Aliamphritea ceti: one gene and its partner. The protein of the gene in region 2 interacts with the protein of the main gene of each other region in a pairwise test. Links are inferred from orthologs where the notes say so. Each region holds a gene or a part of one and is shown on either strand. Other genes may lie near its edges.

Region 1 (15,099 bases), 1.3 Mb from region 2 along the record:
AAGTTCTGGCAGACAATTTAGTGCGTGACCGGAAACAGGGTTTTACCAGTGCCGGGCCGCAGCGGGCTGATCTTAGGGTTAAGGCCGACGGGCATAATGCTGCAGAGCGGCTTTCCCGGGGTCAGAAGAAGATTGTTGTCAGCGCGTTAAAGCTGGCGCAAGGCGCATTATTTTATAAGCTTAACAGCCGTGCCTGTGTGTATTTGATTGATGATTTACCCTCAGAGTTGGACGATCATCACTGCCGGTTGTTTTGTCAGTATTTAGAGAAAAGCAGTAATCAGTGTTTTATCACCTGCGTGGATAAAACAACATTGAGCGAGTTTTGGTCTCAGGAGACTCAGGTGAGTTTTCATGAGATACATCAGGGTGAGTTTATCACCCAGGATCAGGAGATTTTATGAGCGAGCAGGAATACGATTCTTCCAGTATCAAGGTTCTTAAGGGCCTTGATGCGGTTCGTAAGCGCCCGGGTATGTATATTGGCGATACTGACGATGGCAGCGGTTTGCACCACATGGTATTTGAGATCGTCGATAACTCCATTGACGAAGCCCTGGCCGGTTATTGTAGTGAAGTTAGGGTAGTTATCCATGCTGACGAAAGTGTCAGTGTGTCGGATAACGGCCGTGGTATCCCTACTGATATCCATGAAGAAGAAGGTGTGTCTGCTGCAGAAGTTATCATGACGGTGTTACATGCCGGTGGTAAGTTCGATGATAACTCCTATAAAGTATCCGGTGGTCTTCACGGTGTAGGTGTTTCTGTTGTAAATGCCCTCTCCTCAAAGCTGAAGCTGACCATTCGCCGTAATGGTGAAGTCCATGAGCAAACGTATCGCCATGGTGAGCCTGATGAGCCGCTCAAGGTTGTTGGTCAGACTGAAACTTCTGGTACTTTATGCCGTTTCTGGCCATCAGAAGATACGTTTAAGAACATCGAGTTTAAATTCGATTTACTGGCTAAACGTTTGCGTGAACTTTCCTTCCTGAATTCCGGTGTTGCGATTCGTCTGATTGATGAGCGTAGCGGTGCTGAAGAACTGTTTGCCTATGAAGGTGGCCTGGGGTCTTTTGTTGAGTTCCTGAACAACAACAAATCACCTATCAATAAAATGTTTCATTTCAATACTACGCATGAAAATGGAGTAGGTGTTGAAGTGGCAATGCAGTGGAATGATAGCTTCCAGGAAAGTATTCACTGCTTTACTAACAACATTCCACAGCGTGATGGTGGTGCTCACCTGTCTGGTTTCCGGACCGCACTGACCCGTGGTTTGAATACTTATATTGAAAGTGAAAAGCTCAATAAAACCGGTAAAACCAGCACGACAGGTGATGATTGCCGTGAAGGTCTGACTGCGATTATTTCAGTTAAAGTACCTGATCCTAAGTTTTCGTCTCAGACCAAAGATAAGCTGGTTTCTTCGGAAGTAAAAACGGCTGTTGAGCAGGCAATGTATGAATTGCTGAATGACTTCCTACAGGAAAACCCACAGGATGCCAAAGCAGTTGTTACTAAGATGATTGATGCGGCCCGGGCCCGTGAAGCGGCGCGTAAAGCCCGTGAAATGACCCGCCGTAAAGGCGCGCTGGATATTGCAGGCTTGCCAGGTAAACTGGCGGATTGTCAGGAAAAAGATCCGGCCCTTTCTGAAATTTACCTGGTGGAGGGTGACTCAGCTGGCGGATCAGCCAAGCAGGGTCGTAACCGTCGAACTCAGGCTATCCTGCCGCTTAAAGGTAAGATACTTAACGTTGAAAAAGCCCGCTTCGATAAGATGCTGTCATCTGCTGAAGTGGGTACCCTGATTACCGCGTTAGGTACAGGCATCGGCCGGGAAGAATTTAACCCTGATAAACTGCGTTATCATCAGATCATCATCATGACCGATGCCGACGTGGATGGCTCGCACATCCGTACTCTGCTACTGACGTTCTTCTTCCGTCAAATGCCGGAAATCATCGAGCGCGGACATGTGTATATTGCACAGCCACCCTTGTATAAGATTAAAAAAGGTAAGCAGGAACAATACCTTAAAGACGATGATGCGTTAGATAATTATTTGCTTCAAGGCGCGCTGGACGGTGCTTCTATGCACGTGAATACTGATGCACCGGGTATTTCAGGCCCGGGACTGGAAGATGTCGTAACCCAGTATCGCAAAGTTGACCGTATGATTGCCCGCCTGTCACGGATTTATCCTGAGCCTATTCTGCGTCAGATGGTGTATACCAAGCGCCTTAACGAAGCAGATATGCGTGATGATCAGAAAGTATCCGAATGGATAGATTTGGTTTGTGACGGCCTTGGCGATTCGCTTGATGGCGGTGATGTTTACACCAGTGGCGCTCACGAAGACAAGGAACATGAAGGCGTATTCCTGCCGGAAGTAAACGTTCTGCAGCACGGTGTTAACAACAAGTACCTGTTCGATCAGACCTTCTTTGAATCAAAAGACTACGCATCGCTGACCGCTTTGGGTGAGACTTTAAATGGCCTGCTGGAAGAAACTGCTTACTTCAAGCGTGGTGAACGTACGCTGGAAACCACAGACTTCTCTCAGGGCCTTAACTGGCTGATGGATCTGTCTAAACGTGGCCACAGCATCCAACGCTATAAGGGTTTAGGTGAGATGAACCCTGATCAGCTGTGGGAAACCACAATGGATCCGGATGTTCGCCGTATGCTGCAGGTAACAATCGATGATGCGATTGGTGCGGATCAGCTATTTACTACCCTGATGGGTGATGAAGTAGAACCGCGTCGTAACTTCATCGAAACCAATGCGCTGAATGTCTCTAATCTTGATTTCTGATGCTCTGTGTCGAATCTCATATAGCGTGAAACAGTGAAGCCAGGAAATACGGGGCCGTTTCATCCTATGTGAGATTTGGATACTCTGAGATTCAAATAAGTAAATGTCTAAAAAAGCAGCCTATTGGCTGCTTTTTTGTTATCGGTATTGTCAATTACAGTGGGTGACAGTTGTGTTTACTTACCAATCGATAATATTTTAATTCCTGACTGAATATATCTAGGTAGTAAGGGGGTAGCCTGTGCGCTGCTCTCCCGGTTATTGCTTAATCATACTGAGTGAATTATCAGAAAATTGATAAGGTATGCCTATCTCAAGTGCGATGAATCCGGATGATTTTATTCCTGCATCAGCTTTGGCTTTTTCGAGCCGTTTAACAGGTTCGTTAAATGGTTCTGCGCTCAGCTGGAAGGTTCCGTAATGCATTGCAACAGAGACCTCAGCTTGAAGCTCAGTATGAGCCTGAACCGCTTCTTCGGGATTCATATGTACAGATTTAAAAAATTTTCTTGGTGCGTATGCCCCAATCGGTAAAAAAGCGATATCAATTGGCCCGAAATGCTCAAAAGTTCTTTGATAGTGATCGGAATAGCCACTGTCGCCACCAAAATAGATTTTCTGATCATTGATTTCCAGCATATAGCTACCCCACAAGGTAGTATTTCGGTCAAATAATGAACGGCCGGAAAAATGCTGAACGTCTAGAAACCATATCTTAAAGTTTTCCTCAACCTGTGATGAATGCCACCAGTCTAACTCCGTAATTTTAGTAGAACCTTTTAGTCGCTTACCCACACCTAAGCCCGCATAAATTTTAGGATCATCCCTGTGTATTAATTTCTTAATAGAATTTAAATCCAAATGGTCATAGTGATCGTGGCTGATAATGACCATATCGATCGGAGGTAAGTCATCGAGCGCTATTCCGGGTGTGTGAATCCGTTTCGGACCTATAAATGATAAAGGGCTGGTACGCGCTGAAAAAACCGGGTCTGTTAATATGTTGAAACCTGCGGACTGAATCAGAAAGGTGGCGTGATTTATAAAAGTAATTCTTGTTTCATTTTCTGAGGTTCTGCTGAGAGGTGATTTATCTTCAGCAACTTTTAGCTCTTCGGGCCACTCAGCCCTTCCTGTCTCAGATGTAAGGTTCCCCCAGACAACTTCCCAGAAAGAATGCATTTTCACGGTATGAACGTTTTCAAATATACCATTCTTCATGTTTTTTGATTGGTAGGGCGCATTCATACTATTGGAACCACAGGCAATAATTAAAAAAGATAAGAAAATAATGCTGATTTGCTTCATAGATATATCGAATTAGTAAATTGAGAAACACTGCGAAGTGTTGCACTTAATGTAGGTAAGGGTTTGTGAAAGAGAGACCGACATTATGTTTCACTGACTTAAAGCAATGGCATCCGGGCCTGCGGGTAAGCGTACCGGGCAGCTATGGCTGGATACCGCATACCATATAGCATTAACAACATCTTCGGGCTTAGTGAGTTCCTGTTGAGACATTTCCTGTTGAAACTCGCCGGTTACCTGTTTCAGGAGTGCGTTGTACTCACTTGTAGGCCCTTCTGCTTTTGAAATTTCATCCCGTGCGCTTTGACCAAAGCTGGTTGAAGGGGAAAGGCCAGGAATGATAAGCACAGTACGAATACCTAATGGTTCCAGCTCCAGTGCCAGACATTCGGTATATGTATTTACCGCCGCTTTACTGGCTGTATAGGCAGACATAAAAGTGAGTGGTTTTAATGTTGTGCTTGACGATAGATTTATGATCGTACCGGATTTTCTTTTCCGCATTTGTGGTAACACTTCACGGATCATATTAAATGTGCCGAAGGAATTGGTATTAAATAGTTTTTCAACGGTTTCATTTGGCGTATTTTCAAACGGCGCCATATACCCTATACCGGCATTGTTTATCAGTACATCTATTTCACCAGCGTCTTTTACTGCACATCTGATACTGTTTTGATCAGTTACATCTAAGGGTAAAATCCGCAGGCGGTTAGATTCCGGGAATAGTGAGTAATCGGGCTTACGCATCGTTGCTATAACAAACCATCCCTGTTTGAGGAAGAAGTGTGCAGTTTCCAGTCCAAAACCGGAAGAACAGCCCGTTATCATTACAGTGTTCATGATGATGTAACCTGTGAATAGTATGAATATTAAACAAAGATAGAGATGTAGTAGCAAACTTTCTATAATGAAAAGTCCTTATTGTTTTATCAGGAGTCCGGTTTGGCTGATCCGCTGTCTGATATTATTTCTTTACTGCGTCCTGGGATTCTTGAAGCAAAGTATCTGGAGGCATCTGAAGCATTTTCAGTATGTCGTGATGATTTGAAAGGACCGTTTTATTGCATGCTTATAGAGGGTAATGCGTGCCTGGAAGTCAGAGGTTCAGAACCTGTAGAACTCCAGTCCGGCGACTTTTTTCTGATACCAAATGTGACGTCTTTCACATATTCCAGCCTTGTTCCTTCTCATCAGCCGAACGTTCAGGCTATTCCCGTTCTGCATGAGGATGGTGTTCACCGTATCGGAGCAAAGGGCGTGAAGGTTCACCTGAGACAGTTAATGGGGTATTGCCAGTTTGCCAGCTCTGACGCTCATATACTGTTGTCCCTGCTTCCGGAACTGATTGTTGTACGCGATTCGAAACGGCTCGAAATGTTGGCCAAAATGGTCAGAGAGGAAATAAGCACGATTCTTCCCGCCAGGGATACAGTCATTGATCATCTGCTGCAGCTACTTCTGATTGAGGCGTTCAGGTTTCATGCTGAAATAGACAGTAATGAAGGGCTGTTTAAAGGTCTGGCCGATTCCCGAATTCGTATTGCGTTACATGCAATGCATGATAAGCCGGAATATCCCTGGTCAATTAAAGGTCTGGCGTCCGAAGCAGGCATGTCCCGATCAGTTTTCTTTAAGCAATTTCGAAACTTGCTGGGTGTGACACCGATGATGTATCTGCTCAACTGGAGAATGACATTGGCGAAGCATTTCCTGAATCGTGGTGAGGAAAGCGTGTCGGAAATTGCCTATAAACTTGGATACGGGTCAGCCAGTGCATTCAGTACGGCTTTTACACGTTATGTCGGGCATGCGCCTTCTCGTTACAGAGAACTTATGGGTTTTAATCATATGGATGAACACTTAGCTAAGTAATGTTGGTTTTCCTCTATTCAATCGTATTGAACCATTACCTTCGTTCGACTCTGGTGAGTGATTTTTAAGCATCTCAGAATATGTGAGAAAAGCTGCGAACGGTTTCACTACTTATGAGATTTTTCTGTGTATAGACATCTCACATAGGCTGAAATAGCCTCATGTTTCCTGGCTTCACAGCTTCACGTTATATGAGATTCGACAGAATCTTTAATTAAGTTTATGCATAAAAAAGCAGGCTAAGGTCTGCTTTTTTTATGGCAAATAACAGCTAATAGTCTTGCCTTGTAACAGAAGCAGACACACTTCAAAGCGTTTTTTGTTACAGTTCTTATTCGTTGAAATGCACCCTTTTGTGTCATTTAGCGCTTCTAATCTAGGATAGGGATCCTTTAATGAGACCGACTGAACAACTCTGTGGCAGTTGCCAGGATGACTGGACCGCTGCTACCAACCACCCTTTCTGCCAGGAGCTGGCTCAGGGGATATTACCTTTAAGTAAGATGAAGTGGTATTTGGCACAGGATTATCAGTTTATAGAATCCTTTGTACGCCTGTTGGCGACTGCAATTGCCCATGCACCCCGGTTAGAGGATAGCATTCCGGCTGCGCAGTTTTTGGCACTGGTTACCGGGCCTGAAAATACCTATTTTCAGCGCTCTTTTGCAGCCTTGAATATGAGCCCTGAAGAGCAATCATCCCCGGCTGCACCTGAGACAGTAGCGTTTCTGCAGTTGATGGACAGTGCTCGTGATTCGGGCCGTTATGAGCAAATGTTGGCAGTCCTTGTGGCTGCGGAATGGACTTACCTTTCCTGGGCTGAGCGCTATATTGATTATCCCCAAGATTTACCATTTTGGTTTGCTGAGTGGATCGATCTGCATTCTGGACCAGGTTTTAGTGGGGTGGTGGAATATTTACGGCATCAACTGGATAAGGCATGGATAGATCTCACAGTAGATCAACAGGAGGCGGCTACAGCGAGATTCAAGACTGCGATGCGCTTGGAACGAGCATTTTTTGATGCTGCCTATCGGGTTTCTGTTGCGGTATAAGTGATCTGAAATAGTCGTTAGTGGTCGTGTTAATGCAATGGTGTAGCTTAACAAAAAGCGTTATTTTTTATAGATATTTTGTTTTTTATTCACTTTCCTCGCTATGAGTACTTTGTAGAGTGCTTTTGATTGAAAGGAATGGATATAGTAAATATTTGTTAGAGGATAATGCTGGCGATGACTCTCTTGTTTGAGATCATGAATCCTTTAATTTTTTGCTGGAAGTTAAGACATGAGTTGTTTGAAATTTCTATTCAGGAATAGTGTGTTTACTCTTATAAAAGTTTAGATCAGGGAATCCTGACAGCTGTTCCATCAATGTCGTACGATTAAAATTTGAGAGCTATTTTTCATGATATAAGTTTAATAGCTGCTTCTGTAGGTATCTTATTGTTGCAGGGAGGTACCTGAGATGCTTATGAGTTTGTGTTGTCAGAGGCTGTAAACAGATGAAAATATTGAAACTCGCTGTTCTTTTTATCTTTTGTTTTCCTGGCATTTTATTTGCCCATAGCGTGATGGAGTTTACGACGATTGAGAAATCGTCCTATGCAGCTATTAGCGAGCGGGTGCTGAGAGAGGCGTATGAGCGCTTAGGAATTGATATGCGTGTGATTAGCCGGCCTGCACAGAGAGCGATCCATGATGCGAATCTGGGGACGGTGGATGGCGAGTTATACCGGATAAAAGACGTACATCTGAAGTATAAAAATCTGATTATGGTGCCTGTGCCTGTCGGCATCATGGAAGGTGTGGGAATTACTACACAAAGTGATTTATCTATGTCTGGCTGGGACGATTTGTCTTCTCAGCGTGTCTGTATACGTAACGGGGTCAAGTTTGCTGAAAAAGGCGTTGGCGATCTGAAAGTCAGTGTTGTTAATTCTAATAGTCAGCTATTTAGCATGCTGGGTAAACACAGATGTAATGTGATTGTCATTGCTCATCTCACCAGTATTCCACTGACACTGGACTTTGCTAAGCGTAATAAGACTTCTCTTTATCAGAGCGTTTTGCAGGTTTACCCGCTTTATCATTATCTTCATAAGAAAAATGCCAGCTTAGTGCCACGGCTCACGGCAGTCTTGCAGGAAATGGAAACCGAAGGGCGAATCGCTGCAATACGTGATGCCTATATTGCTGAGATATCTGCGCGGAATTAAATTGCCCGTGAATTGGAATGAATTTCCTGTTTATAACTTCATTCTGTTTATCAGTCTGGTCTGACTGAGCATCTACAACCCTCCCACCCCTCTTCCTATCGTGTATTTGATAATCGATCAGTTGTTATTGAAATAGCCAGCCAGGCATGTAATTCAGATTAAAGATCGAACAGCATAATTTATTTGTTTAATTGTTATTTAATGAATAATTAATCTACATATTGCGTTAATCTCTGCATATAAAGCGAAATCTATTCCGACCTTCCCCGTTAATATATTGCTTATCAATTAGCTGATCACAGCGGTTACCAAATAGGCCGCTCACTGGTTAGCTCCAGTGTTATTAACAGAGGTATTGCAACATGATCCAGTCTGATGAGTTTTTACTGGAATTAGGTCAGCTGACTGAACAGAGTGTTATGTGTTTGGCGCCCTCTTTTAAAGCTTTACCGCCAAGCGACTATCTTGATGGCGCATATCGCCTGAGACGCTTTTCTCATTTCAGAATTCAGCAGGGGGTTCTTACCCGCTTACCTACAAAGGCTTTTGTTCAAAGCGGTGACATAAATACATTTCAGGGCAGCGTTGAACGTATTTATCCGGAAATAGAAGACGATGTCACCGAAACAGCAGCATTCCAAAATATGCTGATGGGTTTTAAAGCAAAAGCCGGTGTCAGTGATGACCAGTCTATTGAAGTGCACCAGATGCGCATTATTGCGAATAACGATGCCCTCACAGAAGCTGCTCCAGAGGGTGTACATCAGGATGGTTTTAAAAGCCTGGCGGTAGTTGTTATCGAAAGAAGCAATATTAAGGGCGGTGAAATACAGGTGCATACTGCTAAAGACAGTGCACCTTTCATCAGTCACACCTTTGATAATGGTGAGTTCGTGGTGCTCAATGACCAGCGTTTCTGGCACAGCGCGACAGGTTTAGAGGCCACTCAGGATGAAGATGCCTATATGGACGCTTTTGTGCTCACAGCCTGAAGGAGAATAATTATGACTCAGTTAATGGTTGAGAAAGTACGTAAGCAGTTTCCGGCTTTACAGCAGGAAGTTAATGGTCTGGTTCCGGTTTTCTTCGATGGACCTGGTGGTGCTCAGGTCAGCCAGTCAGTTCTTGAGGCAATGACAGGCTATTTAGGCCGCTACAATGCCAATCTTGGTGGTGCGTATTTCTCCAGTCATAAAACCAGTGAGTTAATGGCTGATGCACGTCAGGCCGGGGCTGATTTTTATAACGCCGGAAGTAGTGATGAAATTATATTCGGCGCGAATGCAACAACGCTGACGTTTGCATTCAGCCGTGCCATTGCCCGTGACTGGCAGGTCGGTGACGAAATTATTGTGACGGCACTGGATCACTACTCCAATGTATCGCCCTGGGTACTGGCTGCTGAAGAGAAAGGCGTCATTGTGCATCAGGTTCAGGTGAATGAAACGGATTGCACGCTTGATTACGAACATCTGACTGCCCTGCTAAGTTCGAAAACTCGTCTTGTGGCCTGTACTTATGCGTCGAACACAACCGGTTCTATCGTCGACATGCATAAGCTGATTGAGCAGGTAAAAGGCCATAGTCAGGCACTTACCTATATAGATGCGGTTCACTACGCACCGCACCAACTGATTGATGTACAGGCGCTGGATTGTGATTTCTTGGTGACTTCAGCCTATAAATATTTTGGCCCGCATCTGGGTGTGTTGTATGGCAAGGCACAAGTACTGGAAAAATTACGGCCATATAAAGTTGCGCCGGCAAAGGACGTGAATCCTAACCGCTGGGAAACTGGTACGCAGAATTATGAAGCGCTGGCAGGATTTATTGCTGCTGTTGAATATCTGGCTTCACTTGCAGATAACCAAAGTTTAAGCCGGCGTAAGCGACTGATAGAGAGCTATCGAAAAATTGCCGATCATGAACTTCAGTTAAGTCGTAGCTTTTTGAAAAGGCTTGCTGAATATCCTCAGATCAGAATATTTGGTATTGAGGATGTAGCTACCGAGGATGTGAGGACTCCTACGTTTGCGTTTCGGATTAATCATGTTGAACCGCGCAGGGTGTCAGAATTTTTTGGTGAGCATCATGTGTGTATCTGGGACGGTAATTTTTATGCTCAGGGCTTATATGAACAGCTTGGCCTGACCGATATTGGCGGTGTTATCCGGGTTGGATGCATGCACTACAATACTCCGGCTGAAATTGAGAAGTTCTTTAATCTGCTGGATCAATTCTTAGCGCAGCAAGTGAAAATCAGCATCTGCTAGGTTTGTCATAGTCGCTTATTCTGTATTCAAAGCATAAAATATTTATTATTTTATCTAAAAGCAGAATAAGTATTCTTCTATGACAATGAATTTGGATAGTACAGACCGAAAAATCCTTAAGCTACTGCAGCAGGATGCCAACCTATCTGCGTCTGAGCTGGCAGAGCGTGTCAGCTTGTCACAATCTCCCTGCTGGCGGCGTATTAACCGGCTCCAGGAAGAAGGCTATATAAAACATCGTGTTGCCCTTCTGGACAGGCAAAAGCTGGGGTTAAGCTTAGTTGTGTTCGTGAACATTAAGCTTTCAGCTCATGGCTGGAATATGTTGAATGAGTTTGAAGCCTCTATTGTCAGTTTTCCGGAAGTTCTGGAATGCTGGACTATCTCCGGTGGTATGGATTATACCCTGCGGGTAGTGACTCAGGATATCTCAACTTATGAGCAGTTCCTGCGTAGCCGTTTGCTACAGCTACCTCATATTCAGGAAGCGCAAAGCAATATTGCTATGACTGAAGTGAAAAATACAACGCAGCTTCCTTTAGACGATATTTGAAGCTTTCGTTCCTGATATCTGGCTAATAGTTGTGTTAAAGACAGTATTGTTGATTTTAAGTCGCTGATAATTGCTGAAATGTCTGTGCTTTTTCAGTCAGAAGTAATCTTTGTACCCAGTTCACGTAAATAGTTAACCGAAAGCAGCCTACAGGCTGCTTTTTTATTGTTTAATAATATTTAAATGCGATGATTGCTGCTCGGTATGAATACCCCTGAGATAGTAGGGGTTTTTCAGTCCGAATACCGCTACGGCGGTTGGTGGTTCACTCACAATTACTCAATAAGTTAACAAACCTACAGCGGAATAGAATGGATTTTATCTGGATCTTATTTGCATTTATGTGTGGCCTGGGAATGAAGTTAATTTCTCTGCCGCCTTTAATCGGTTATCTGCTGGCGGGGTTTGTGCTTCACTTTGCAGGAGTAACTCCGGACGATACGCTTTATACACTGGCGGATCTTGGTATTACTCTAATGCTGTTTACTATTGGCCTTAAGCTGGAAGTAAGAAGCCTGCTTAAAGCTGAGGTGTGGGCAGGTGCGTTGTCTCATATGGGCATCTGGATTCTGTTGTTCTTCGGGGTGGCGTTAGGTCTTGGGGCTATGGCCCTGCCCTTCTTTTCGGATCTGACCTGGCAGAGCGCCGCATTGATCGCCTTCTTACTGAGCTTTAGCAGTACGGTTTGTGTCGTCAAACTGTTGGAAGAAAGCGGTGAAATGAAAACCCGGCATGGCAAACTGGCCATTGGTGTACTGGTCATGCAGGACCTGGTAGCTGTGCTGTTTATGGCGGTTGCTACAGGTAAAGAGCCTTCTATTTGGGCGTTTGGGCTTATAGGGCTGGTATTTTTACGGCCGCTGTTCGATTTGCTTCTGAGTAAATCAGGCCATGGTGAGTTATTGCCTTTAGCTGGCTTTTTTCTTGCGTTAGGTGGCTACGAACTGTTTGAGCTGGTGGGTATAAAAGGCGATCTGGGCGCGTTGATGTTAGGTGCCCTGTTGAGTGGTAGTCCTAAAGCGACAGAACTCTCGAAAAACTTACTGAATTTCAAAGATTTATTCTTAATAGGCTTCTTTCTGTCGATCGGTTTTACCGCTTTGCCGGATTGGCCCATGTTTTTCACGGCAGTGCTGCTGGCGCTGTTGTTACCGCTGAAATTTTTCTTATTTTTCAGCCTGTTTACTCGCCTAAAATTGCGAGGACGTACGGCATATCTGAGTGCACTGACACTGACTAATGTCAGTGAGTTTGGTTTAATCGTCGCGGCGCTGGCGGTGGATACTGGCTGGATTACAGAGCAATGGCTGGTCATTATTTCTCTGGCGGTTTCCATCTCCTTTGTGTTTACCAGCACGGCTTATAAGCGGGCTCACGAAATTTATGGCCATAATAAGGACATGATCAAGCGGTTTGAAAAGCCTGCCCGCCTGAAAGAAGACGTTATGGAGCAGCCAGAAAAAGCAGAAATTCTGGTGATTGGTCTGGGGCGTGTTGGACTAGGTGCCTATCATGCCCTGCACAGTATGGCGGGTGACCGGGTATGGGGCATAGATGCCGATCGTTCCCGGGTGAAAAAGATGCGCAGTGAGGGTATGAATATTTGTCACGGTGACGGCGAAGATGCTGATTTTTGGGAGCAGTTAAATTTGTCTAAAGTGAAGCTTGTACTACTGGCGTTACCCTCAATTGAAGATAGCCGCAATATCGTACTACAGGTGAATAAATCCGGCTTTGAAGGCAAAGTTGCTGCGATTGCCCGCTATCAGGATGAGCATCAGCAATTAATCGATGTTGGCATTGATAAGGTATTTAACTTCTTTACTGAAGCCGGTTTTGGTTTTGCTGAAGAAAGTATGCTGATGATTCAGGAACGGCCTGAGGTTTAAATCTTAGACCTGATACTGTTTTATAGTCTGCTAAAAACAGATGAGACGCCTTCAACGTCAGTAAGGCGTTATCAGGATAATTACTGCGGGCCTTGATCAGGAACAAGCGCGTCCATTGGGAAAAGAAGCTTTACTCTGCCAAGTGGAGTTTGCTTGTTCACTGCTTACGACTGTGAAATCTGACTGAAACTCAATCTATATGCCATCATCGATGGCCATACTGCTGCTTTTACACAATGTCGCATGTTGCTGAGCATGCAGATCTGAGTTTCCAGCCAAACATAGGGCTTAGTCGTTGTTAAAGCTTTGATAGGTTTCCAGACGGCGGCCAAGCTCTTCCAGCTCATCAGCAATGGTTAGAGTCTGTGCGTGTAATCGAGAGATGTTCTCATGGATCCGTGACAGTTCAGTGGTATCGCCTGTCAGGTTACTTGGCTCTTCGCCCTGACCGACTAAAAGCCAGGTAGGTGCAACGTTGAGTATGCCGGCGAGCATCGCCAGACGGCTGGAACGTGGTTCTGAACGGTCAGATTCCCAGGCTTTCAGTGTGGTGGTATTTACACCTAAGCGACGGGCAAGTTGTGAGCGGGTAATATTTTGTGATTCCCTGGCACGCACTAAGCGTCCTCCCAGAGTGGCAGACATAGATTCATGATTTGATTCTTCGATAAAAGCCACTTGATAGTTCCTTATGTAATTAACGAGCAACAATCATACGGGCATAGTTGATGAATAACTATAGTACGTATGGACTTGCGGTTTTTAGACAGACACTCTGAGCTTAGAGCTACTTCATTACCGTTGTAATATTTATAACAGCAGTTGTTTGATATCCCTCAATTTATTGCTGATATAGGCCATAAACCGACCTGCTTCTGCACCATTAATTACCCGATGATCGAAGGATAAACTTAAAGGTAGCAGTAAGCCTGGCTGGAAGGCTTCACCATCCCAGACGGGTTTTATGGTGGCTTTTCCGACACCAAGAATAGCTACTTCCGGGCCGTTAATAATAGGTGTGAAACCACTTCCCCCATTGCTCCCCAGGCTAGAAATGGTAAAGCATCCACCCTGCATGTCGGCAATTTTAAGCTGCTTGTTTCTGGCTTTATTAGCCAGTGCATTGATCGTACTGGCCAACTGGCTGACAGATTGCTGGTTGGCGTTTCTGATCACAGGTACGACTAAGCCTGCAGGGGTATCTACCGCGACCCCAATGTTTGTGTATTGCTTATAAATAAGCTGTGTTCCGTCCGGATGTAGCGAACTATTGAATCGGGGGAATTTTACTAATGCCCTGGCGATTGTGAGCACAATAAAAGGCAATATACTGGGTGTTTTTTCCAGTCCGTATGCTTCAGGCTGAATGGTTTTTCGGAAGGCTTCAAGATCGCTGATATTTGTTTCATCAAATAATGTGACATGCGGAATATTAAGCCAGCAACGGGTCATATGTGCGGAGGTTGCTTTAGCGATTGAAGATAAACTTTGGGTGTCAGTATCACCAAATCGGCTAAAATCCTCCTTTGGCAGTGGCGGAATTGCAGCGGACGATATCACCGGCTGGGACGCTTTGATCAGTTGTTGTTTAACGTATGCATGAATATTTTCTTTGAGGATTCGCCCACCAGGTCCAGTACCGTTAACCTGCGTCAGATTCACTGAAAACTCACGCGCCAGTTTGCGTACGGCCGGGCCTGCATAGTAGCTGCCCTGCTGTTTAATAACTGAGTTACTTATGGCCGGTGTAACGCTGACTGGGCTTTGCGGAGCAGGCATTTGGTTTGCAGATAGCACCGCTGGTGATGATTTTGCTGTTTTTTCAGTCAGTACGGTCTCTACTTGTGTATCAGTATTGATAGGCTCATGAACAGGAGTTTCCTGAGCCGTTATTTTAACCTGCGCAAGTGGGTGATCTTTGCTGACGCGATCGCCGATCTGAACCAGCCATTCGGTGACTAATCCCGAGATTGACGCAGGAATTTCAACTGAAGCTTTGTCCGACTCTATGACCAGCATAGGATCACCGGCTGTAATTTCATCGCCCAGTTCAATGCAATACTCAACTACGTCGCCAGCACCGTCTACATCTGGCATTAATACGATTTCCGTTGTCATACAGTAATCTCCTCTGATTCAGATAGTGGCCGGATCGATCTTAGTTT
Region 2 (15,225 bases):
AGATAAACCATGAGCAACAAAGTTATAACGCTCAGTATAACGGCGGAACAGTTTTGCAAACCGACCACCTAACCGCATCCAGTTTTCCGGAGCAACCTCCAGAAAATCAACCCGATCCGATCCGACTTCAGCAAGCGTATCGCCCATACAGCGACGAAATCCAAGGCCTGCGCCTTTAATCTGAAATGCTTGATTAGTCATGGTTTATCCTCTCTGAGTAAACATAACCCCTCAGTGGAAAGTAAAGCCTGACAAACAGGCTCTACTTCAACGAGGGGTCAATCATGTGGTATCAGGTATTAACCTTCAACGATTGGCTTCTTCTCGCCACCACATTTACCTTCACCACACTTACCTTCTGAAGACTTCTCAGCGGAACCGCCGCACTTACCTTCACCACACTTACCTTCAGAAGACTTTTCAGAAGAACCACCGCACTTGCCTTCGCCACACTTACCTTCGGAAGACTTCTCAGCAGAACCGCCGCACTTACCTTCACCACACTTACCTTCGGAAGACTTCTCAGCAGAACCGCCGCACTTACCTTCACCACACTTACCTTCTTCAACTACTTTCTTAGCAGCTTCAGCCAGCTGATAACCGGAAGTCAGTTCCTGAGCGGCAAACGGATTTTCTGCAGCAGTAACAGGCATTGCAGCAACACCTGCCAGCAGAACAGCACCAACAGCAGCAGTAATCGGCTTAATTGTAGTCTTAGTTTTCATAGTTCACCTCGGTTTACAGATATCGTCGTATGGATTTAGTTTAACAACACTTTGATATTAAAAGCATTATAAGAGCGGACTACGAATACCTATTCTGTGTCCTTCTCTGAGAATGAGTTCACTATAATTTTCCAATCTGAAATTAAACTGAAAAGCCTGAAGAAAAACTAATGGGATAAAAATCAGTAATCTATAGTGAATTAGAAACATCTAATGAAAAGCATACAAACACTCCCGTCATTGCTATCAATGACTAGCTTAAAATCGTTCTAAACTAGCAGAGTGTAAATTATTGAGACAGATATAAAAAAGCTCTGCAATGCAGAGCTTTTCTGATACTTAAGCAATTACTGAGAAGAAGCCGGATCCGGCTTTTCCAGAACGACGGCAGACTCTGAGAGAGTGATTCGATCAAGATTCTTAGCAAATAAAGCAGCGCCAATTCCATTTACATCTTTCAACTGCTCCAGACTACTAAAACCGCCAAGTTCATCCCGGTAGGCAACAATTGCATCAGCTTTCTTGGCACCAACACCGCTAAGATGTTCAGCCAACTGGGCTGCACTTGCTTTGTTGATGTCTAACTGATGATCGCCAGCATATAAATATGTGGAGAAAATCAATGCAATTGAAACCAGAATAGTTTTATAAAAATTCCATCTAAGCATAGTAAGCATCCTTGCAAAATTACTAGTTGAATCATGAAAATAGCACAGATAATTACGATGATACAAACCAGTACTAAAAAGCGACTGATCAACCTGCGCCAGTAACTTCCTGCTGGATTTTAATTAAAGCCGTTTCAGGACTCTCAGCCTGTGTAATAGGACGGCCAATCACCAGAAAACTACTCCCTGCAGAAATCGCCTGACCAGGCGTCATAATCCGCTTCTGATCGCCAACATCTGCATCTGCAGGGCGAATTCCAGGCGTTACCAGCTGGAAATCTGATTTAATAATCTCACGCAAAGGCTGTACTTCCTGAGCAGAGCACACCACTCCGTCCATGCCTGAGCTCTGTGCCAGCAAAGCCAATCTCTTTACCTGATCAAGCGGGTCCAGATCCAGACCTAACTCAACCATATCGCTACGCTCCATACTGGTAAGAACCGTTACAGCAATCAACAAGGTATCCGCGCCGTTAACTTTTTCCAGTTCATTACGGGCAGTTTCCATCATGCTTCTGCCGCCGCTTGCATGTAAATCAACCATCCACACACCCAACTCTGCTGCCGCGCGAACCGCTTTAGCTGTCGTATTAGGAATATCGTGATACTTAAGATCCAAAAAAACATCGAAGCCTTTTGAATGCAGCTTTTCCACCATAGCCGGCCCGGCACGGGTAAATAATTCCTTACCAACTTTAACGCGACAAAGGTTAGGGTCAAGACGCTCAGCCATAGCCAATGCAGCCGCCTGATCAGGATAATCCAAGGCAACGATAATTTGCTTTTTGCTCATCAGTTTCTCTTAAATCAATAAAATGGTTATTCGCCTTCAAGGCCTTGTATTGGTTTGGTTGTACCCCAGCTCTGACAAGAAGGACACTGCCAAAGTAAATTTTTACCGGAGAAACCACAACGGTGACACAAATATACAGGCTTACTTTGCTCAAGCTGACCTGTCAGTCCGCGCAACACCAAAAGACTTTCATTAGTGCCTTTGGCCGCATGTGAGATATATAAATCAATCAGTCTGTTAAAACCTTTCACCGCTGGACGCTTCTTTAATTCATCGGTAATAAAAATACCGGCGGGATAAGCCCCTTGTTTTTCTAAAATAATATCAGCAATACCTAACATCACAGACGTAGAAGGTGTTGTAACCAGACAATGTTTTAAATATACCTCAAATTCGTCAGACCGATTTAACTCTGAGTAACAACTCTTAAGTAAATGCACCGTTTCAGATACAAATACCGGATCTTGCTGAGCAACTGATTTTAGATCTTTTATAGCAGCCCGCCAGTTCGCTTGCTGCATCTCCATTTGTGCCCGTAATAAAGAAGCTCTGACAGCATTATTATCGTAATTCAGCGCCTGTGATAATCTTACTTTTGCCTGCTTATAACGATGTTTTTTAATATCGTCTGTCGCTAACTCACAGCAATAATGACTAAGTTCAGTTTGAATCTCACGGGTTTCATTAGCGGCTAACTGCCTGGCAACCTGCAATGCCTGTTGCCATTCCCGCTCTTTTTCATACAGCTTAGTTAATAACGTCAAAACCTTCTGACGGGGCTCTGCAGGTGGATTCTGCTGGTTAATCTCCAGCAATAGTTTTTCAGCACGATCAAAAAGCCCTATTGCGAAATAGTCTTTTGCCAGCGCAATTTGAATGCGTAAAAAATCATGTTTAGAAAGGTCCGGACGGGCCAGCAAGTTTTGATGAATTTGTATTGCACGATCGACGTCACCTTTGCGGCGAAATAGTTTTGCAAGCGCAATATGAGCAGGAAGGGTGTCAGAATTAATTTCTAACGCACGGATGAAGCTATCAATAGCTTCATCCGTTTTTTCACTTAACAGGTAATCCAGGCCGGCAAAATACTCACGTTGCAGTGAGCCGGAAGATGTATCAGCCGGGACAGTTTTCCCCATACGTCCAAGGAACCATCCCAGGCCTACTGCTATAAAGAACAGCCCGATTAAAAGCAGGTCTGACATTTCAGGTACTCTGTTTCAGAGACGCCGTTCTTAACCGGTCGAGTTCCTGATTAGCAGAATTTACTTTACGCTTTGCCGCTTTAAGTTGAGTCTTTAACAGCATCATCCCAACGCCCGTTGCCAGAATTCCAGCAAAGCCGCCAAATACGAAACTAGCCATCAACCAAAGAGATAAGCTCGCCTCGGGTAAAGTTACAAAAAATAAATTGATCACCACATCATCAGTATTAAGCCAGGCAAAGCCTATGCCGACAACCAACGCAACTATACACAACATCACGATGATCAGATATTTTAACCAACGCATTACTATCCCCTGAATGACTCAAAACGCAGCGTATTATTGCTCCGCCAAACTGTTATTTACTTGCTCACGCAAATCTTTGCCCGGCTTAAAGTGAGGCACGTATTTAGCAGATAATGCTACCGAATCCCCGGTTTTTGGGTTACGGCCAACACGAGGTGCACGGTAGTGTAAACAAAAACTACCAAAACCTCTAATTTCAATCCGCTCACCTTCAGACAATGATTCTGTCATATGATCCAGCATGGTTTTTACCGCCAGCTCTACATCTTTTATAGAAAGCTGCTGGTTCTGATCTATCAGTTGCTCGATCAGCTCTGACTTTGTCATAGCTCTCCTCCTGCATTGATAACGTATTTTATATGAAGCAACAATGAACAAACCGCTAAACAGACTCTTTTGGCCAGTCTATTTTTTCTTATCCATCTGCGCCTTTATTAAATCACCAATCGTTGTTGGCCCACTGCCAGCAACATCCTGATTCGATATGGCTTCCATTGCCTCTTTTTCCTGATGTTTCTCAACTTGCTTAACAGATAACCCCAAATGCCTGTTGCGTCGGTCAACCTGAATAACTAAAGCATCAAGCTGGTCACCTACCTTGAAATGATCCTGTAATTGCTCGATACGAGCAGAGCTTGCCTCAGCAAGTTTAATAGCCCCCTCCACACCTTCAGCAAGAGTTACTATTAGTTGCCGCGTCTCAATAACACTAATAACAGCTTTAACAATCGAACCTTTACGTACATCTTCGACGTACAGAGAAAACGGGTCACTGGATAATTGTTTTACACCTAAAGAGACTCTTTCCCGCTCAGCATCAACAGCCAGTACAATCGCCTCCAGGTTATCGCCTTTCTGGTATTGCTTTACCACCTCTTCACCAGGCTCGTCCCAGGAAAGGTCAGATAAATGCACCAGACCATCTATGCCGCCATCTAAGCCAATGAATATACCAAAATCAGTTATAGACTTTATAACACCGGAAATTTTAGTGCCTTTAGTATGGGTATCTGCAAACGTATCCCATGGGTTATTCAGGCACTGTTTCATCCCCAGTGATATACGACGTTTCTTAGCATCAATATCGAGGATCATTACCTCGACTTCATCATTAACCTGAACAACCTTAGATGGGTGAACATTCTTATTCTTCCAGTCCATCTCAGACACATGTACTAAGCCTTCTATACCTTCTCTGATCTGAGCAAAGCAACCATAATCCGTTAAATTCGTCACTTTAGCCGATACTCTGCTACCTACCGGATAAGCATCAATAAACTCATCCCACGGATCAGTTGCAAGCTGTTTAAGCCCAAGAGATACACGACTCTTTTCTTTGTCAAAACGTAAGACCTGAACATCCAGCTCGTCACCGATTGTAACCAGCTCACTGGGATGCCGAATTCGCTTCCAGGCCATATCCGTTATATGTAGCAGACCATCAAGTCCACCTAAATCAATAAACACACCATAATCAGTAAGGTTCTTTACGACGCCTTTAACGCGCTGTCCTTCTTCTAAACTCGCCAGTAGCTTCTCACGTTCCTGATTATAAGCGGTCTCCAGCACTGCCCGACGGGATACAACTATGTTATTCCGTTTGGCATCAAGCTTTACCAGCTTAAATTCGAGTTCCTGATTTTCAATATGAGAAGTGTCCCGAACAGGACGTATATCTACCAGAGAACCTGGTAAGAAAGCATTAACGGAATTTACGCTTACTGTAAAACCGCCCCTTACTTTACCTGTAATATGACCGGTAACAATTTCATCATTGGCATGGGCAAGCTCAAGTACCTGCCAGGCTTCATACCGTTTAGCCTTCTCCCGGGACAGCTGTGTTTCACCGTTACCATCTTCAAGAGAAACCAGAGCAACCCTAACTTCATCGCCGACTGTTATCAGCAGCTCACCATTATCATCGAGAAATTGTTGTCGGGGTATGACACCTTCAGACTTCAGTCCTGCATTGACCGTGACAAAATCACCATCAATCGCCATTACCACACCGGCGACTATCGTCCCGGGGGTCATGTCGATTTCTTTTAAGCTTTCTTCAAATAGCTCAGCAAAACTTTCACTCATACCCCTCAACCCTCGCAGAATGGTCGTTAGCGCAGGCCTTTATGCCTGGCTTGTTCCAGCACCTCCGCCAAGACTTCATCAATACCCATAGTAGTAGTATCGAGCTTTATAGCATCCTCAGCTGGCTTTAATGGCGCTACTGAACGGCCTATATCCCGTGCGTCACGCGCCCTGATATCCTCTGTGATTGCTTGAAGACTAGCACCCAGTCCCTTATTTATCAACTGGTTATATCTACGCTTCGCACGCTCTTCAGCACTCGCAGTCAGATACACTTTGAGCACTGCATCAGGGAAAACCACAGTGCCCATGTCACGGCCATCAGCAATCAATCCCGGCTCAGCAACAAAAGCCCGCTGACGCTCTAACAAAGCATCCCGAACCGGACCAAGCGCAGCAACCTGAGAAGCATCGGCACCACACTCTTCAGTGCGAATAACGTCAGTCACTTCTTCGCCTTCAAGAATGATCTGCACTTCGCCTGACTGTGCTGTCAAAAACTGCACATCTAAATGTGCTGCCAGCACAACCAATGCAGCCTCATCATCCAGCGCGACACCGTGGTGTCGCGCTGCCAGTCCTACTAAACGATACAAAGCACCGCTATCGAGTAAAGACCAACCCAACTCTCGGGACAGTAAACTACAAATAGTACCTTTGCCTGAGCCACTTGGACCATCAACTGTTATTACCGGAAATTCATGGGACATCAGACATCCTCCTTACGGATGTTCAGGCCAAGCTCCTGTGCTAACTCAACAAAGTTCGGGAATGACGTTGCGACATTGTTACATTCACGAATTTCGATATTTTCTGTAGCACGCAATGAAGCCACGCTGAATGCCATCGCTATACGGTGATCATCATGACTCTGAACCACACCGCCTTTCAGCTGGCTCTGACGAATAATCGCTCCGTCTGGCGTGCCCTCAATATCGGCACCCAAGATTTTCAGACCATCAACCATTGCCTGTATACGATCACTTTCCTTCACGCGAAGCTCTTCAGCACCGCTTAAAACAGTTTCGCCTTCAGCACAAGCAGCAGCTATAAACAATGCAGGGAATTCATCGATTGCCAATGGCACCTGATCTTCAGGAATGTGAATACCTTTCAATGGAGCATAACGTACACGAATGTCTGCTACAGGCTCACCACCAACTTCACGCTCATTAAGCATTTCAATATTTGTACCCATCAGAGTAAGAATATTGATAACCCCAATACGGGTTGGATTAATACCTACATGTTCAAGTGTCACATCGGAATCTGGAGAGATCGCTGCAGCAACCATGAAAAAGGTTGCCGAAGAGATATCAGCAGGTACATCAATATTAGTCGCCTGCAGATTACCGCCACCCTGCAAATCAATTTCACCGCCAGATGCATTTACGCTATAGCCAAAACCTTGCAACATACGCTCTGTATGATCACGGGTTGGTGCAGGCTCAGTCACACTGGTGGTACCTTCAGCATATAAACCAGCAAGCATCAGACATGACTTAACCTGGGCACTGGCCATAGGCATTGCATACTTAACACCTTTCAGGGATTGCGCACCGGTTACTTTAACTGGCGGGCAACCATTCTCGCCCGTTTCAACCTTTGCGCCCATCAAACGTAGTGGCGCTGCCACACGCTCCATCGGGCGTTTAGTCAATGATGCATCACCCGTCAGTTCAGCATCAAAGGCTTGCCCGGCAAGCAAACCTGACAATAAACGCATAGAGGTGCCAGAGTTACCCACATAAAGAGGGCCCGGTGGCTGGCGCAGACCATTAAGACCCACACCATAAATTTTAACCTCACCCTGATGTGGACCTTCAATTACGACGCCCATATCTCTGAACGCCTGTAAGGTTGCAAGGCTGTCCTCACCTTCCAGAAAACCACTGACATGAGTAACACCATCCGCCAGAGAGCCCAGCATGATTGAGCGGTGTGAAATTGATTTATCACCAGGTACACGTACCTGACCTTTAGCCTGACCACCAGGCTGTAAATGAAATACGGTTTCTTTTGTTGTAGTCATATCGTTTGCGTAGGCTGAGCCCGATAAAATCTTAGAAAAATGTTCACGAGCCGCTTTTGCACGGGTAAATACACCCAGCATGGTACGGCTGTCTTCAGTTTCGATAGCCTGGCGCAGTTGCGCCAGACCTTCGGAAAATTCGTCTATCTTGCTTAAAATAGCGGCTTTATTAGCAATACCAACATCATGCCACATCGTCGGATCGCTGGCGGCAATTCGGGTAAAGTCTCTGAAACCACCCGCAGCATAACGGAAAATATTATTCCGCTCTTGTTCCTGTGAAAGCGTATCTACCAAAGAAAATGCCAGCAAATGGGGTAAATGGCTGGTAGCAGCAAGTACTTCGTCATGCCGGTCAACTGACATACGTAAAACTTCCGCACCAACTAACTGCCACATACGGCTTATCAGAGTAACCGCATCTGAGTTACTGTCAGGTAACGGTGTGATGATGACTTTATGACACTTAAATAACCCCGAATCAGCAGCTGCAACACCACTTTTTTCCGAACCGGCAATAGGATGCCCAGGAATAAAATATGGCGGCATAGTGCCGTATATAGTTTCTGCCGCCCGAACAACATTACCCTTTACGCTACCTACATCAGTAATCACTGTATCGCTGCGCAATGCTGGTTTTAATTCAGCCAGCACCGATTCCATGACCTTCACAGGCACAGCTAACACTACGACATCTGCTTCAGCAGCAGCAACAAGTGAATCGGCTACCTCATCAATAACACCTAACCGCAAGCCAGCTGCCAGTTCATCCGGGTTACGATCATAACCTATAACAGTCTTACACAGACCACGTTCACGCAGCGCTTTAGCCAGTGAACCACCAATTAACCCTAATCCAATGACAGCTATACGCTGCGCTAAAAAACCACTCACAAACTCAACACCTTCTCTAGCGCAACCAGACAACGCTGATTCTCTTCTGGCAAACCGACAGTAATACGTAAATGATTCGGCATACCGTAATTAGCAACAGGCCGAACAATAACACCTTCCTGTAGTAGCCCCTGATACACTGGAGCTGCCTCTTTGCCACAATCCAGGGTGATAAAGTTGCCGACTGATGGAATCCAGCTCAAGCCTAACTCAGTAAAGCCCTGCTCCAGCTGTTTCATTCCCTGCAAATTAAGATTAATACTGCTTTGCAAATGCGCTTCGTCATTCAAAGCAGCAACCGCTGCCGCCAATGCTAGTGAATTTACATTAAAAGGCGGACGTACGCGGTTCAGCAAATCGGTGATTGCAGCGTCTGCAACTGCATAGCCAACCCGCATAGCTGCCAGACCATAAGCTTTCGAAAAAGTCCGCGTCACGATCAGATTACTGAATGTGTTTTGCAGCAATAAACCATCAGGATAGGTCGCTTCAGTTACGTACTCGGTGTAAGCCTCATCCAGCACAACCAAAACATTGTCTGGCACTTTTGCCATAAAAGTATCCAAGGCAGACTGATCTGCCCAGGTACCTGTCGGATTATTCGGGTTTGCGATAAATATCATCCGGGTTTCAGGCGTTATAGCTTTTGCCATTGCGTCCAGATCATGCCCCCATTCTTGCGCAGGGGTCACTATACTTTTCGCTCCACTCGCCTGGGCAACCAACATATATACAACAAAGGAATGTGCAGAATATATGACTTCATTACCAGGCTGCAGGAACACTCTGCCAAGCAGTTCCAGAACATCATTAGAGCCGTTACCCAGCGTAATTTTACCGGCGGCAATATTAAAGCGTTCCTGTAAAGCCTGCTTAAGCGCGAAACCATTTGCATCAGGATAGCGGCTCAAGTCAGAAAGCTCGGCATTAATAGCTGCATTCACCTGCTTACTAGGGCCTAAAGGATTTTCATTACTGGCCAGCTTGATGCTGTTACTGATCCCCAGCTCACGCTCTAGCTCATCAATAGGCTTACCCGGCTGATAAGGACTCAGGTCCTTTACACCGGGAACAGCTAACTTATAAAAATCACACGCCATGTATGTATTCTCTTTAGCCACAGATACGTATCAGATAACCGCAACCGGATAAGAACCCAGTAACTTAAGCTCAACAGAGTCCGCGATCAGTGCATCTAGTGCTTTCTGAACATCGGGATCACTGAAGTGCCCTTCAAAGTCAATATAAAACATATACTTCCATGCGCCTTGCCCTGCAGGCCGCGTTTCAATTCGAGTCAGACTTATGTCCGAAGCGTGAAAATGCTGCAATAGTTCGTATAACGCACCGGTCTTATTCTGCGCAGTTACCAATATTGAAGTTTTATCATTACCGCTCTTACCCACTTCCTGATCGCCAATAATTAAGAAACGGGTTGAGTTATCAGGCTGATCTTCAATATTGCGGGTAATAACATTCATCTGATACAGCTCAGCAGCCATATCACTGGCGATTGCTGCAACTTCATCGCCTTCCTCTGCTGCGCGACGTGCAGCTTCAGCATTACTACTAACCGCGACCCGCTCTACCGATGGGAAATGGCTATCCAGCCAACTACGGCATTGCGCGAAAGACTGTTGATGAGAATAAATGCGTTTAATACCACTGATACCATCGGCATCATTACGCAACAGATGGTGATGTACCCGTAACTCTACTTCACCGCAAATCTGTAAATTAAAGCGCTTAAACAGATCCAGTGTATGGTTGACCATACCTTCAGTGGAGTTTTCTATCGGTACAACGCCATAGTGTGCACTGCCCGCTTCAACCTCACGGAAAACTTCATCTGTGGAGTTAAAAGGAACGCCCTGGGCAGAGTGGCCAAAATGTTTGTTAACCGCTTGCTGTGTAAAAGTCCCTTCAGGCCCAAGAAATGCCACCCGCATCGGCTCTTCCAGAGCCAGACAAACAGACATGACCTCACGGAACAGACGCGCTACCTCTTTATCTGCCAGAGGCCCTTCATTACGCTCCATAACGCGGCGTAATACCTGAGCTTCACGCTCAGGACGGTAAAACACAGCATCCCCAGCCTGATACTTTTCTTTAACTTCAGCAACCTGCTGAGCACAGCGGGCACGATCGTTCAGCAACTTATGCATTTGACGATCAATGCTATCAATCTGATCGCGCAATACTTTTAATTCTGCTTCCTGATTACTCATATTTTGCAGCAACCTCTTATTATTCTTACCCAAACCTGATTAACCATGGGTTACAGCGAAGTCTTGCATAAACTCGATTAAAGCATCGACTGCCGCTTCAGGTACCGCATTATAAATACTCGCACGCATACCGCCAACAGAGCGATGTCCTGCCAAATTCAGCAACCCTGCTGAAGTCGCTTCAGTAAGAAACAACTTATCCAACTCAGGTTTCGCCAGTATAAAAGGAACATTCATGCGTGAACGTACTGCTATATCCACAGGATTAGTATAGAAATCACTGTTGTCGATATAGCTGTACAACTTACTAGCCTTCAGATCATTTAATTTATCCATTGCAGGCACGCCGCCTTGTGCCTGTAGCCACTCAAAGACCAAACCCGCCAAGTACCAGCCAAAAGTTGGCGGGGTATTGAGCATCGAGTCCGCATCAGCAATCGCTTTGTAGCTGAATAAAGTAGGCGTTTTATCAACCGGAGCCTGTAATAAATCATCACGAATAATAACGACAGTTAAGCCCGCCGGACCAATATTTTTTTGCGCACCGGCATAAATCATTCCAAACCGGCTAACATCAATAGGACCCGAAAGTATATTTGAAGACATGTCAGCAACTAACGGCACATCACCAGTCTCCGGAATATAATCAAACTCAACACCACGGATGGTTTCATTCGGAGTGTAATGCACATAAGCAGCATTAGAGTCCAACTGCAGCTCATCCTGTGCAGGTACAGCGGTAAAGTTTGAGTCCTCACTGCTGCCAGCAACATTAACCTGAATGTATCGCTTAGCTTCTTTGATTGCCTTAGATGACCAGTCACCAGTATTGATATAATCAGCACTGACGTTATTGCCCATCAAGTTCATTGGAATCATGCTGAACTGACTGGTTGCGCCACCTTGCATAAATAACACCTGATAATTGTCAGGGATATTCATCAACTCACGTAAATCACTTTCAGCTTTTTTCGCAACAGAGACATATTCAGGACTACGGTGACTCATTTCCATCACGGACAAGCCCTGACCTTGCCAGTCAAGTAATTCACTTTGCGCCCGAAACAGGACGTCTTCTGGTAATGCCGCCGGACCGGCACTGAAATTATATTTGCGGGTCATGATTACTACTTCTTTTACACTGTTTCCGAAGAGCCTTCTCTGAGGCTTTTAAGGGTCTGTAAGACTTCATAAATAACTATCTTCCAAAATAAAATGTGCGGCTAAAGCCGCACATTATTATCAGTCAGATATTATGCTTCATCGCTCTCTGACGAATCAGCAGGGGCTTCTGCTGCTGGCTCAGTGTCAGAAACCGCCTGACCTTCACCGGCAGCCTCCAGCTCTTCACCTTCGATCTCATCACTATCAGGCTCTTCAATTCGCGCCAGACCTACCAGACTTTCATCGTCGGCTATCCGAATTACACGAACCCCCTGCGTGTTACGACCTAGCACTGAAATTTCTTCACTGCGGGTACGCACCAAGGTGCCCTTATCACTGATGAGCATGACATCATCGCCTTCGAACATTTGTACTGCGCCGGCAAGCTCACCGTTTCGCTCAGTACATTGCATCGCGATAACACCCTGTCCACCACGACCATAAGTCGGGAAATCTTCAACCAGCGTTTGCTTTCCGAAACCTTTAATACTGGTTGTCAGAATACGGCCGCTTTCCTGAGGAATAATCAACGCAATAACGTGCGCGTCCTCAGCTATTTTAATTCCACGTACACCACGGGCAGTTCGACCCATTGGACGTACATCGCCTTCTGCAAAACGAATAGACTTGCCCTGATTAGACATCAGCATGACTTCAGCAGTGCCATCAGTAATTGCAGCACCTATCAGAGAATCACCTTCATCCAGCGCTAGCGCAATCAAACCAGAAGAACGGGGACGAGAGAAGTTCTCCAACGGCGTTTTCTTAACAGTACCTGCAGCAGTTGCCATGAATACATAGTGATCATCAGCGTACTCATTAACCGGCAAAATAGTTGTAATACGTTCACCTTCAGATAAAGGCAGAATATTAACAACAGGTCGGCCACGGGCAGCACGGCTTGCAGGCGGTATTTCATACACTTTCAACCAGTAAACTTTACCAAAATTGGTAAAACACAAAATAGTATCGTGCGTGCTGGCAATCAGCAGTTTTTCTACAAAGTCTTCGTCTTTAACCGCTGTGGCAGACTTACCTTTACCGCCACGACGCTGTGCCTGATACATAGTCAGTGGCTGAGTCTTAGCGTAACCACCGTGAGAAATGGTTACTACCATATCTTCTTCGGTAATCAGATCAGCAACTGTCAAATCCTGCTGCGATGCGATAATTTCTGTACGACGCTCATCACCATATTCAGCAACAATTGCTTCGAGCTCTTCACGGATAACTTCCATCAAACGCTCAGCACTGCTCAGAATTTCCAGCAACTCGGCAATTTTAACCAGCAGCTCTCGGTATTCACCGATTAGCTTATCGTGCTCAAGACCTGTCAGACGGTGCAAACGCAACTCAAGAATTGCCTGAGCCTGTACTGGTGACAAGAAATACTTGCCATCATGCATACCGTACTGAGCTTCAAGATCTTCAGGACGACAAGCATTTTCACCAGCTCTTTCCAGCATTGAAGTCACATCACCCAATACCCAAGGGCTAGCTAACAGTCGCTCTTTAGCTTCAGCAGGCGTTGGTGATTTTTTAATCAACTCAATAATCGGATCGATATTTGCCAGGGCAATCGCCAGTCCTTCCAGAATATGACCACGTTCACGCGCCTTACGCAGCTCATAAACTGTTCGACGGGTAACAACTTCACGGCGATGACGAACGAAGCATTCAAGAATAGATTTCAGATCAAGCGTCCGTGGCTGACCATCAACCAGAGCCACCATATTAATACCGAAAACATTCTGTAGCTGAGTCTGAGCAAACAGGTTATTAACAATAACCTCAGCCACTTCACCGCGACGCAACTCAATAACAATCCGCATGCCATCCTTATCGGACTCATCACGCAGCTCAGTTATACCTTCGAGTTTCTTTTCTTTAACCAGCTCAGCGATTTTTTCAATCAGCCGCGCCTTGTTTACCTGATATGGAATCTCGGTAAAGATGATCGACTGCTTGCCGTTCTTCTCATTTTCTTCGATGTGGTGCTTGGCACGAATATAAATACGGCCACGACCTGTGCGGTAGGCCTGTAAAATACCCGCCCGACCATTGATAATTGCACCGGTTGGGAAATCAGGCCCCGGGATAAATTCCATCAGTTCATCGATGGTCATATCAGGGTTATCAATCAATGCGATACAGCCACGTACAACTTCCGACAAACTGTGTGGCGGAATGTTAGTCGCCATACCAACAGCAATGCCTGCAGAGCCGTTTACCAGCAGCGCCGGTACGCGGGTTGGTAATACTTCCGGTATATGCTCTGTTCCATCATAGTTTGGAACGAAATCGACAGTTTCCTTATCCAGGTCTGCCAGCATGTCATGGGAAATCTTCGCCATACGTATTTCGGTATAACGCATTGCGGCTGCTGAATCACCATCAACAGAACCAAAGTTCCCCTGACCATCTACCAGCATGTAACGCATAGAGAACGGCTGCGCCATCCGTACGATGGTGTCATATACAGCACTGTCACCATGAGGATGGTATTTACCTATAACATCCCCGACCACACGGGCAGATTTCTTATATGCTTTATTCCAGTCATTACCCAGTTCGCTCATGGCAAACAGTACCCGACGATGCACCGGTTTCAGGCCATCACGGACATCAGGTAAGGCACGTCCAACAATTACACTCATTGCGTAATCAAGATACGACTGCTTCAGTTCATCTTCGATGTTAACTGGCAGAATTTCTCTGGCTAAATCACCCATAATAGCTTTGGCTATCCTTGAATCAGACTGCTGAGAATTAATGGATCAGGGTATACAGTTACAGCCCTGATCAGAACCGCCGAAGTATACCATAAAGAAGCAATAATAATCCCGCAAAATTAAGACCTTGAGCCATACCTGATCACCAAAAGTATTACAACTTTTTTCTAGCGTTTTTTAGCGCCTGTCTATCCGGAAAAACTAAAGCCTTTTGTATTCGCCCTGACAGCAATGCTAAAATCCCTGCCATTATTTTTTAGCGAACGGTCAGCCAGCACTATGAGCGACACAAATAACCAGCACTCCGCGAATATCGATCCTGAAGAGATCGCCAAATTCGAAGAACTTGCCAGCCGGTGGTGGGATAAAGAAAGTGAATTCAAACCTCTTCA

The links.
Region 1: the proteins of gyrA (region 2) and gyrB interact in binary tests that used the Escherichia coli proteins (3 or more experiments, as listed by UniProt). The link is inferred for Aliamphritea ceti from one-to-one orthologs.

Annotation. Positions count from the first base shown.
Region 1 is NZ_AP025282.1:3,875-18,973, forward strand. Bases 1-3,109 are described here. They hold gyrB (DNA topoisomerase (ATP-hydrolyzing) subunit B), read left to right. Parts: upstream 1-400; coding sequence 401-2,818; downstream 2,819-3,109. Other genes in these bases: recF (DNA replication/repair protein RecF), read left to right, coding at 1-404; OCU49_RS00025 (MBL fold metallo-hydrolase), read right to left, coding at 3,077-3,109. Outside these bases: more of OCU49_RS00025, read right to left, coding at 3,110-4,126; OCU49_RS00030 (SDR family oxidoreductase), read right to left, coding at 4,217-4,969; OCU49_RS00035 (AraC family transcriptional regulator), read left to right, coding at 5,072-6,001; OCU49_RS00040 (TenA family protein), read left to right, coding at 6,397-7,056; OCU49_RS00045 (substrate-binding periplasmic protein), read left to right, coding at 7,506-8,219; OCU49_RS00050 (2OG-Fe dioxygenase family protein), read left to right, coding at 8,582-9,211; OCU49_RS00055 (cysteine desulfurase-like protein), read left to right, coding at 9,224-10,492; OCU49_RS00060 (Lrp/AsnC family transcriptional regulator), read left to right, coding at 10,572-11,045; OCU49_RS00065 (cation:proton antiporter domain-containing protein), read left to right, coding at 11,357-12,934; OCU49_RS00070 (helix-turn-helix domain-containing protein), read right to left, coding at 13,223-13,612; OCU49_RS00075 (2-oxo acid dehydrogenase subunit E2), read right to left, coding at 13,745-15,052; aceE (pyruvate dehydrogenase (acetyl-transferring), homodimeric type), read right to left, coding at 15,071-15,099. UniProt on the Escherichia coli protein: DNA gyrase negatively supercoils closed circular double-stranded DNA in an ATP-dependent manner to maintain chromosomes in an underwound state.
Region 2 is NZ_AP025282.1:1,286,090-1,301,314, reverse strand. Bases 11,991-15,225 are described here. They hold gyrA (DNA gyrase subunit A), read right to left. Parts: upstream 14,834-15,225; coding sequence 12,191-14,833; downstream 11,991-12,190. Other genes in these bases: ubiG (bifunctional 2-polyprenyl-6-hydroxyphenol methylase/3-demethylubiquinol 3-O-methyltransferase UbiG), read left to right, coding at 15,113-15,225; serC (3-phosphoserine/phosphohydroxythreonine transaminase), read right to left, coding at 11,991-12,059. Outside these bases: OCU49_RS05950 (HvfB family MNIO-type RiPP peptide maturase), read right to left, coding at 1-201; OCU49_RS05945 (HvfA family oxazolone/thioamide-modified RiPP metallophore), read right to left, coding at 300-725; OCU49_RS05940 (ComEA family DNA-binding protein), read right to left, coding at 1,073-1,393; pyrF (orotidine-5'-phosphate decarboxylase), read right to left, coding at 1,482-2,186; lipopolysaccharide assembly protein LapB, read right to left, coding at 2,213-3,391; OCU49_RS05925 (LapA family protein), read right to left, coding at 3,393-3,698; OCU49_RS05920 (integration host factor subunit beta), read right to left, coding at 3,732-4,025; rpsA (30S ribosomal protein S1), read right to left, coding at 4,104-5,783; cmk ((d)CMP kinase), read right to left, coding at 5,810-6,493; OCU49_RS05905 (bifunctional prephenate dehydrogenase/3-phosphoshikimate 1-carboxyvinyltransferase), read right to left, coding at 6,493-8,709; hisC (histidinol-phosphate transaminase), read right to left, coding at 8,706-9,809; pheA (prephenate dehydratase), read right to left, coding at 9,840-10,937; more of serC, read right to left, coding at 10,977-11,990. UniProt on the Escherichia coli protein: A type II topoisomerase that negatively supercoils closed circular double-stranded (ds) DNA in an ATP-dependent manner to maintain chromosomes in an underwound state.